3 regions of the Rhodococcus sp. FW305-130 genome follow, and region 3 is predicted to be linked to each of the others. Evidence: riboswitches for the same ligand, from Rfam matches in the RefSeq annotation. Region 3 holds a riboswitch; each other region holds the start of a gene.
The links. Region 3 has a riboswitch for cobalamin ahead of AC3WQS_RS06665 (ABC transporter substrate-binding protein). Riboswitches for the same ligand answer to the same signal wherever they lie in the genome.
Positions count from the first base shown of each region.

Region 1: another riboswitch for cobalamin. It lies ahead of AC3WQS_RS10685 (CbtB domain-containing protein); the one in region 3 lies ahead of AC3WQS_RS06665 (ABC transporter substrate-binding protein).
Region 2: another riboswitch for cobalamin. It lies ahead of AC3WQS_RS12605 (FecCD family ABC transporter permease); the one in region 3 lies ahead of AC3WQS_RS06665 (ABC transporter substrate-binding protein).

Region 1 is NZ_JBYTAP010000003.1:141,688-144,934, reverse strand. It holds gene AC3WQS_RS10705 (helix-turn-helix transcriptional regulator) at 1-63, shown strand, start outside; gene AC3WQS_RS10700 (HIT family protein) at 102-527, shown strand; gene AC3WQS_RS10695 (alpha/beta fold hydrolase) at 512-1,249, opposite strand; gene mhuD (mycobilin-forming heme oxygenase MhuD) at 1,295-1,603, shown strand; cobalamin riboswitch at 1,691-1,829, shown strand; gene AC3WQS_RS10685 (CbtB domain-containing protein) at 1,855-2,049, shown strand; gene AC3WQS_RS10680 (CbtA family protein) at 2,040-2,816, shown strand; gene AC3WQS_RS10675 (flavin-containing monooxygenase) at 2,876-3,247, opposite strand, start outside.
Region 2 is NZ_JBYTAP010000003.1:568,380-571,626, forward strand. It holds gene AC3WQS_RS12595 (alpha/beta hydrolase) at 1-864, opposite strand, end outside; gene AC3WQS_RS12600 (TetR/AcrR family transcriptional regulator) at 1,013-1,525, shown strand; cobalamin riboswitch at 1,542-1,677, shown strand; gene AC3WQS_RS12605 (FecCD family ABC transporter permease) at 1,795-2,802, shown strand; gene AC3WQS_RS12610 (ABC transporter ATP-binding protein) at 2,799-3,247, shown strand, end outside.
Region 3 is NZ_JBYTAP010000002.1:118,552-121,798, forward strand. It holds gene AC3WQS_RS06660 (MMPL family transporter) at 1-1,357, opposite strand, end outside; cobalamin riboswitch at 1,427-1,574, shown strand; gene AC3WQS_RS06665 (ABC transporter substrate-binding protein) at 1,691-2,686, shown strand; gene AC3WQS_RS06670 (FecCD family ABC transporter permease) at 2,683-3,247, shown strand, end outside.

The sequences.
Region 1 (3,247 bases), on a different contig from region 3:
AAGCTCGACGTACACAATCGAAACGAAGCGATCACGAAGGCACGTCAGCTGCGCCTGCTGTAGTCCCGTGTCGGATCTGATTCGGACTACATTCTGTAGGCATGAGCACCGATACCTGTGTCTTCTGCAAGATCGTCGCGCTGACCGAGCCGGCGATTCTCGTCCACGAGAGCGAGACGACTCTTGCATTTCTCGACGCCCGACCGGTGAGTCGCGGACACACCCTGGTGGTCCCCAAGCGTCATGCAGAAAACCTCGATGCTCTCGAAAGCCACGAGGGCGCAGAGATGTTCCGCGTCGGCACGCTCATCGCCGGAGCTCTACGCCGCTGCGACATCGCCGCTGACGGAGTCAACTTTCTCGTCAACGACGGGCGTGCCGCGGGCCAAACCGTGTTCCACTCGCACCTCCACGTCGTCCCCCGCCATCGCGGCGACAAGGCGAAGTTCGCTGCCGGACTCCTGGCCAGGCGAGCCGTCGAACTGGAGCAGGTGGGCGCGTCGATCCGCAGTCAGCTCACCGTCTGAAGGAATTCCGTCACCACTTCGCGATAGCGCTGCGGTTGATCGTCGTGAACCAGGTGGCCTGCGTCGGCAATACGTACGTACCGAGTTCCCGGCCTCTCGGCCATCTCTCGCATCTGTCCCTCGGGGGTGATGGTGAACTCTCCCTCGATCAGCAAGGTCGGCACGTCGATCGCCTTCCACTGATCCCAGAAATGCCTCGTGCCCCACTCCTCCGAGATGTCGCGGAAGGTCGACACCTCGCCGTGCAGGTACCACCCGTCGTCGCGGCGGTCGAAAGAGTCGAGAAAGTACTGGCCGGCGACGGGCCCGAAGAATTCCTTCATCGCGTCCTCGGAAGCAAACGGCTGCGGCCACGCCGAGATCATCTGAGCCCAATCCGCGGCGGTGCGTCCGCGAAAATCCGGAGCCATGTCTTCGAGGACCAGTGCACAAACCTTTTCGGGATGCGATGCGGCGAAGCACCACGCGTGCAGAGCCCCCATCGAATGGCCGATCACGATCATCGGCTCCTCGATGGACGCAACGGCAGATGCCAGGTCGTCGACGAATGCCTCGGTGGTCAGCTCTGACGGCGCGGGCCGGCCGTGACCGGCGGCGTCGAACGTGTAGACGTGGCCGAACTCGCGGATCCAGGGCACCTGGCGTCGCCACGTCCTCGAGCTGCCCATGAGGCCGTGCAACAACAGAATCGGTTGTCCTGTTCCACCTTCGTCATGCAACACGAGTGTCACGGTACGCGGTGAAGGTGCGCGGGTAATGTCGCTTGCATGGCAGTCGTGAAGATCAATGCAATCGAGGTCCCCGAGGGCGCCGGCCCCGAACTGGAGAAGCGCTTCGCAGCACGCGCTCATGCAGTCGAGAACTCCCCGGGCTTTCTCGGATTCCAACTCCTCCGCCCCACCGCAGGTGAGAGCCGCTACTTCGTGGTGACGCAGTGGGAGTCCGAGCAGGCGTTCGCCGATTGGCGTGACGGCCCTGCCCGCGAAGCCCATTCCGGCGAGCGTGCGAAGCCCGTCGCTTCGGGTGCGTCGTTGCTCGAGTTCGAAGTTGTTCTGGACGTCGCCGCAAAGAGCTGATCTAGAACGATTGTGCCCGCCTTGGCGGGCACAATCGACGGTCATCTCGGCTTACGCGTTGACACGGTGCGGGCAGTAGTGCAAAAGTTCGCATGTAAACGCGATGGTCCGACAGGAATCCGGTGAAAGCCCGGAGCGGTCGCGCCACTGTAATTCGAGGTGAAGTGCCTTTTTCGGCACGACTATTTCGACAGCCAGACACTTCGGCCATCGCATGGACCTAGGGGACGCGAAAATCCCAGGAGGCTTCGATGGCTCTCGCCTATTCTCCCGATACGTCGATCGATTCGACTCGTCTTGCTTTCCTCGCCGCTGCAGTAGTTCTGTTCGCGATGCTCGCTCTCTACCTGGTCGGATTCGACCAGGGCGCTATCTCTCGCACCGGCATGTACATGCATGAATTGATGCACGACGGTCGACACTTGATGGGCCTGCCGTGCCACTAGTCGACAATTTCACGAAGCTTCTCATTCGTGGTTTGTTGGCTGGTTTGATCGCAGGCATCCTTGCCGGCGGAGTTGCATTCGTGCTGGGTGAACCGCACGTCAATGCCGCCATTGCGATCGAAGAAGCCAACAGCGCCACCGGTGAGGTTGCCGGCGAAGCCGCTGGGCATTCGCACGGTGACGAAGAAGAACCACTGGTGAGCCGCGACGGGCAGCGCGCCGGGCTGTTCCTGGCCACAGCGCTGGCCGGACTGGCACTCGGGGCGATCTTCTCGGTCGTTGCCAATTACGCTCGACGACTCACCGGAATGTCCGGGCCGTTGTTGGCGATCACCATCGCCGTCGGTGGTTGGCTGGCCATCGAGGCCGTGCCCTTCTTCAAGTACCCGGCCAATCCGCCGGCCGTCGGAGATCCCGACACCATCAACCAGCGCACACTGCTGTGGCTGGCCGCCGTGATTCTCGGGCTACTGTCCGTCACCGCGGCAGCAGCGGCGGCAAAGGCAGTTTCCGGGCACGAGTTCCTCAGCGTGCGCATCGCTGCTCCGGTGGCTGCGTTCCTGGTGATCGCCACGATCGGTTACGTCTCGCTTCCCGGCATCAACGAGGTGGGCGAGGACTTCCCGGCAACTCTGCTGTGGGAGTTCCGACTTTCCTCGCTCGCTACGCAGGCGACGCTCTGGCTCGTACTCGGGTTGGCATTCGCCTTCCTCACCGAGCGCGCGACCAAGAACACCGAAGTAGCAAAGAAGTACGCCCTTCGCTGATCCTGCTGTGCGCCTTTATTAACCGCGGGCGGTTAATAAAGGCGCACAGCAGTTCTATTTCAGCTCAGATGATGCACTTCCTGCAGTCCGTACACCGGCGTCGGGATGCCCTCGTAGCGCGCCTTCAACTGCAACGCCAAGTACAGCGAGTAGTGGCGCGACTGGTGCAGATTGCCTCCGTGGAACCACAGCGCTTCCTGCTGCGTCGGCTTCCACATGTTGCGCTGCTCGCCTTCCCACGGTCCCGGATCCTTGGTGGTATTCGAGCCCAGGCCCCACACCTTGCCGACCTTGTCGGCGGTGTCCTGGCCGATCAGATCCGCCACCCAGCCGTTCATCGAGCCGTAGCCGGTCGCGTAGACCACCACGTCGGCAGGCAATTCCGTACCGTCTTCGAGGATCACGCTGTTCTCGGTCAGCTCACGAATGTT
Region 2 (3,247 bases), on a different contig from region 3:
CTGCGTCAGGCCCGGCTCTTCGACGGGAAAGTGCCCGCACCCGTCCAGCATCACGAATTCGGTGTGTGCGTTGATGCGGCGGAGGAACTGCAGGCTCAGTTCGGGTGGCGTCCATCGGTCGTCGGCCGGGTGGGTGAGCAGAACGGGCGTCGTCCGAAATGCTTCGGGTGCGGTGTGCTCGAACGAGAAGTAGCTGCTGAGGAATCCGAGTGGCACCCGAACACCGCCACCGCGCGGATCGGTTGCGCACAGCGTCGCGAGTTCACGGTTGCTGCTCATGTTCGCGACGTCGGCGACCCAACGGATGGGCACGCGGATACGGCCCACCAGTCGTTCGGTGCGGCGCATCAGGGGAGCGCCGTAGACACCCATCGGGCCGAACCGCGCCGCGGCAGCTCTGGCCGACGGATGCGAGGGATCGAGCAGACAGGTGGCGACGACGGCGTCGGCCAGACCGGTCCGCGCGGCTACCTCGTAGGCCAGCAGACCGCCGATGCTGGCGCCCAACAACACCAGCGGCCGATCGTCGGCTGCCTTCTCGGCCCGGACGAGATCGCAGAGGAGATCGACCCACTGCTCGTACCGGACGCCGGCGGGATCGGCTACGACGGTGTCGCCGTACAGCGGAAGATCGGGGAAGAGGACTTCGGCTCCGAGTTTCACGCCGATCCCGGCGAACGGCCACAATGCGCCCGAGTAGCCGCCGGCGCCGTGGATGCCGAGAACACGAACCGGCGCGTCTGGAACCACTGCCCGTGCGACGTGGACGGTGTTGCCGTTCCACTCCCACCACGTCGGGGTCGGCGCCGGCATGTGGTCGGTGTACCGGTCGGGCATAAACTTCGAGTAATCGGCGCTGGTCACCTACACAATTCTCGGTACCGGCGTCGCGGCTGACAACTCGCATCGGAGGACCGTGTCGACTCGGCGGAAAAGGCCCTCCCAGCAGCGCTCGAGGGCTACCTACGACGCGATCCTGGAGGCAGCTACTCGCGTTTTCGCGTCGGAGGGCATGGCAGCGACCACCAACCGGATCGCTGACGAGGCAGGGGTGTCGGTGGGCTCGCTCTACCAGTATTTCGGCGACAAGTACGAGATCCTCGCGGAGTTGGCGAACCGTCACGTGAGTGCTGCGCGGGAGAGTTTTGCGCTCTGCCTTGCCGACATCGTCGAGCGTGAACTCACCCCGGACGAGGCCGTCCGGATGTTGGTGGAGTGCGCGGTCGAAGTGAACAGTAAGCCGCGAGAGTTCTTTCACCTGCTCTACGATCAGGTTCCGCGTACGCGTGAGCTCATCGCGCAGGTCGAAGGAATGAATCGGCAACTGGTACTGGGTTTTTCGGAGTACTTGCAGAGCCGCGGTTTCAGTGCGGACGATGCGTTGTTGACGTCGCGGTTGACTGTGACTGCCGTGGACAGCCAGGTGCATCGGGTTGTGCTGGAATCGGATTCACCCGAAGAACTTCGAGTGCGAACGGAAGCCGTCGTGCGGCAGGCGAGATCGATGATCGCGTCGGAATCCTGATCCGGTGTGCGGAATGGTGACCACAGTCCGTTATGGTTCTGACGTCATCATCGAGGTAATGGGAAGTCGGTGCAATTCCGGCGCGGTCCCGCCACTGTGAGGTCGTCCCTGCGTCGACCGTAGCCAGATACCACCCTCGTTGACGTTGTGTCATGCCACGAGGATGGATCGGTCACACCATGAATGCTGTTGGCGGAGCTCTGTCTCCACCTACCCACCTGCCTTCGCCGAAGGCTGGTGCGCCTCGAGGACGGCTCAGTCCGGGTATCGTGCTGCCCGCTCTGCTGGTCGTCACCGTGCTCTCTGCTGTGTGCGCGTTGGCATTCGGATCCGAGATGCTCCCCGTGTCCACTGTGGTGGACGTGGTGCACTCGCGCTTCGGGGGCCCACCCGTCACGCGTTCCGAACTTGCGATCGTGTGGGGGATCAGAGCACCTCGGGTACTGCTCGGTCTGGCCGTCGGCGCTGGTCTTGCCGTCGCCGGCGCGGTGGTGCAAACCCTCGTCCGTAACGCTCTCGCCGATCCCCACCTGCTGGGAGTGTCGTCCGGCGCGAGTGTCGGTGCCACCGCCGTCATCACCACCGGACTGTTCGCCGGCGCGGGAGTGTGGGCGCTCAGTTTCGGCGCGATGATCGGGGCGTTGGGAGCTGCGATTCTCGTCTTCACCATCGCGACGCTGCAAGGCGGTATCACTCCACTGCGATTGGTTCTGACCGGCACCGTCACCGCATCCGCCCTGTCGGCGATCGCGAGTTTTCTGGTGCTGCGTACCAATGATTCCCAGGCCGCGCAGTCCGTATTGTTCTGGCTCCTGGGAAGTTTGGCCGGGGCATCCTGGGACAAGTTGTGGGCGCCGGTCGTCGTAGTGTTCCTGCTGACGGCAGCGGTGTTCGCCCTGCACGGTTGGCTGGATGCGCTGGCGGCCGGACCGGACGTCGCGGCTTCGCTCGGTATTCCCATCCGAACCCTGCGAAACGTGCTGTTCGGCGTGCTGGCAGCGTTGGTCGGCACGATGGTTGCGGTGTCCGGCGCGATTGCCTTCGTAGGCTTGGTCATACCGCACGTCACACGCATGCTTGTCGGAGCCAGACATCGAGTGGTGTTGCCGGCGGCAGCGCTGATCGGCGCGTCGTTCCTGGTGTGGGTCGACGTCGTGGCGCGGACCTCGTTGCGGCCGACCGAGATCCCGCTGAGCGTGGTGACCGGGGTGATCGGTGCCCCGCTGTTTCTCCTGCTTCTCGGCCGTCGGCGCTACCGATTCGGTGGCAGTTCGTGAGCGCCCGCGCCCTGGCGGTGACCGCGTCCGGAGTCGTCGTCCGCATCGACCGCCGAACCGTCGTCAAGGGCGTCGACATCGCGGCGGACGCCGGTGCAGTAGTAGGCGTCGTCGGTCCGAACGGATCGGGCAAGTCGACTTTGTTGCGTGCGCTTGCCGGTCTCGGACCGATCGCTGACGGTGACGTCCGCGTCGGCGGCGAGTCCGTGCACGCGATGTCCGCGCGTTCGCGGGCCAAAGCCATTTCTTTTGTGGCGCAGGAAGAGCAGAGTCCCGCCGATTTGTTGGTTCACGAGTACGTGACTCTGGGGCGCACGCCACATACAAAGCCCTGGAGTGTCGGCGGAAAGCACGAGAATGCCGTCGTTGATCGTGCTCTGGGCGAGGTCGGAATGATCGAGCACAGGCTCTCTTCGATGGACACGCTTTCCGGCGGCGAGCGTCG
Region 3 (3,247 bases):
GACCGATGCCCTCGACCTGACCGGCGGACTCGGCGATCGCTGCACCTTCGGTCGGGGTGAGAGTGTTCCCGTCCTCGGCCTGAAGGATCATCGTCGCGCCGTTGCCGGTCTGCGGGAAGTCGTTGACCAACGTGTCCATTGCGACGCGAGCGGGGTCGTTGTCCGGGAGTGCGGTGTACGAGAGTTCTCCCAAACGGGCACCGAGCAGCGGCGAGGCCATCACGAGCAGCACGGCCACGATCGTCACCGAGACCGCGACCGGACGCTTCATCACCCACGTGACGACGCGGCCCCAGAACTTGCGCGAGCGTTCCTCGCCGCGTTGCGCCGCATCCTTGCGCCACGTCAGGGCGTTGATGCGATGCCCCAGAATGGCAAGCAGCGCAGGCACAGCGGTCAGCGACAGAACTGCCGCGCTCAGTACTGCTGCGATCGCACCGAAACCCAAAGACCGGATGACGGCCTGCGGGAAAACGAGCATGCCGCTGAACGCGCAGATCAGCAGCAGACCCGAGAACATGACGGTGCGACCCGCGGTCAGAACTGTCCGCTGCGCAGCCGCTCCCGGGTCCGAGCCCGAATTCAGTTCTTCACGGAACCGACCGACCACGAACAGTCCGTAGTCGATTGCAAGTCCCAACCCGAGAAGAGAAGCGACGTTGATCGAGAACGAGGACACATCGGTGATCAGCGTGAGGATTCGCAGAACCGCCAAGGCGCTCAAGACGCTGAGTACACCCACGAATACCGGAACCGCCGCAGCGACGATGCCGCCGAAGATGAAGACCAGCAGCACCAGAGTGATCGGAATGGCGATGGCTTCGGCGACCACCAGGTCTTTCTCCAGCTTGGTGTTGAAGGCAACGCCGACGACGGTATTGCCCGCGAATTGTGCCTCGGCACCTTCAACTTCGAGCTTCGGCAAGAGATCGGCGAAAGTGGCCGGTGTGACGCCCGAGTCCGGTGCCAACGTGATCGCAACGGCCGCCATGGATCCGTCGTTCGAGAGCAGGCTGGCCTTGGCCGCGGCGTCTGTTCCCCAATACGACTTCACCGACGCGGTCGGCACTTCCGTTTTGAACTGGTCGACGGCGGCCGTTACTGCCGGCCCGATGTCGTCGAGGGTCTTACCGTCGGTGGGTGAGTAGATCGCGATGATGTCCGGGGTCTGCGGCCCGAGATTGTCTTCGATGATGTCCGCAACCTTCGCGGAGTCGCTGCCCGGATCGATGAAGCCGCCCTGGCTGAGCTTGCCGAACACTCCGAGTCCCCACACCCCACTGATGAGAACTATCAGAACCGCGAGGCTCAGTACCCACCATTTCCGGGCGACGACGGTTTGGGCCCAGCGTGTCATGTATCAACTCCGGTGTGTGGGGGCGTCTGGCCAGATCGACTGTAGTGGGCGTTTGGTCTTGAATCGGAAACGTCATGCATACTGCTCGAAGCACTTGCAAGCCACGTGTGTGGGGGAAGCCGGTCCGAATCCGGCGCTGACCCGCAACGGTAGGTCGATTCTCGGTAGTCACCGAGCGTCGGCAAGCCCGATTACCCACCGCGCGGTGTGCGACATCCATTCGTCGTGGTCTACGAAAAGGAAGTCCAGCAGGAGCTCTGGCCGAGTATCAGTGTGCGGGCGGAGTTGTCTGTCGGATTCTCATTCGTGGCTCAGAGCCCTTACGAGGTCCCCGTGTCACTTCAGTTCTCCCCGTCCCGCGCCGCCGCTGTTCTCATCGCGGTCGCCTTGGTTTCGGCAGGTTGTTCCAAAGGCCAGGAATCAGAGTCCGCGTCTGCTGCGGAATCCTTCGCACAGCCTGTGTCCGTGACCAACTGCGATCGAGAGATGACCTTCGACTCGCCGCCGCAGCGCATCGTGTCTTTGAACGGGCATGTCACCGAGGTGCTCATCGAAATCGGTGCGGGTGACCGGATCGTCGGTCGGGCGTACAGCGACAATCCGCCAACTGCGGAGACCGCCGATGCATTCAACAAGATTCCCAGCCTCTCCGATACGTTCCCCAGCATGGAGCAGGTTCTCGACGTCGATCCGGACTTCGTGGTCGGAGGAATGACCAGTGCCTTCAACGAGAAGCAGGGCCGTTCCCGAGACGCTTTCGGCGAGCGCGGAATCAACACCTTCCTCTTCTCGGAATACTGTGGCACCGGTTTCCCCGACATCGGATTGCTCGAGAACGACTACACGCAACTCGGTCGAGTCCTGGGCGTTGAAGATTCCGCCCGCGAGGTCGCAGAGGAGATCAGCGATGGTCTCGATTCCGTCCGCGCTTCGGTCGGGGACGCGGCGCCGGTACCGACCTTCTTCTACGACAGTGGTGACCAGGTTCCGACGACTATCGGCGGAGTCGGCGTCGGTCAATTGGTCGCGGAATACTCCGGTGTCTCGAACATCTTCGCCGAAGGGACAAAGCCCTACATCGACGCATCGTGGGAAGCTGTTGCCGAGCGTGCACCCCAGGCGATCGTGGTCATCGACTACGGCGACAAGACGGCCGAGCAGAAGATCGACTTCCTCCGTGCCCAGCCGTTGATGGCGACCACCCCTGCTGTGCAGCAGAACCGGTTCGTCGTGGTTCCTCTCGCGGACCTGTTCGAGAGTTCACGGTTGGTGCGTTCGGCACAGACCATCGCGACGGCCTTCCATCCGGGCGCTGACGCGGCGAAGTGACCCGCACGCGTTACGGGTACGGCGCCCTACTTGTCGGCTTGGCGGTCGCCTTGGCGATCGTCCTGGGGTTGGCCGTCTCCTTGGGATCGGTTCGCATTCCCGTCGGTGACGTCTGGGCGATAGTCGGAGCCCGTTTGGCGCCAGGGACTTTCGAAACGTGGTGGACCGCGGCGCGGGAGTCGATCGTGATCGACTCCCGCCTGCCACGTGCACTCACGGCTGCGGTCGTGGGTGCTTCCTTGGCGATGTCGGGTGCTGTTGCTCAGGCTGTCACACGGAATCCTCTTGCCGACCCGTATCTGCTCGGAGTTTCGTCGGGTGCGGGATTCATGGTGGTGCTCGTGTCGGTGCTGGGTTTCGGCGCCGGCCTCCTCGGGGTTTTCACGATTCCGGTCGCAGCATTCGTCGGGGCGATGATCCCGTTGTTTCTCGCACTGCTGATCGGCGGCCGGTATCCGCAGCCGACCGCGATCATTTTGGTGGGTGTAGCGCTCGCCCAGATATTCTCGGCGCTCATCACCTTTTGCATCCTGGTGTTGGCCGATGATCGGCACGTGACGT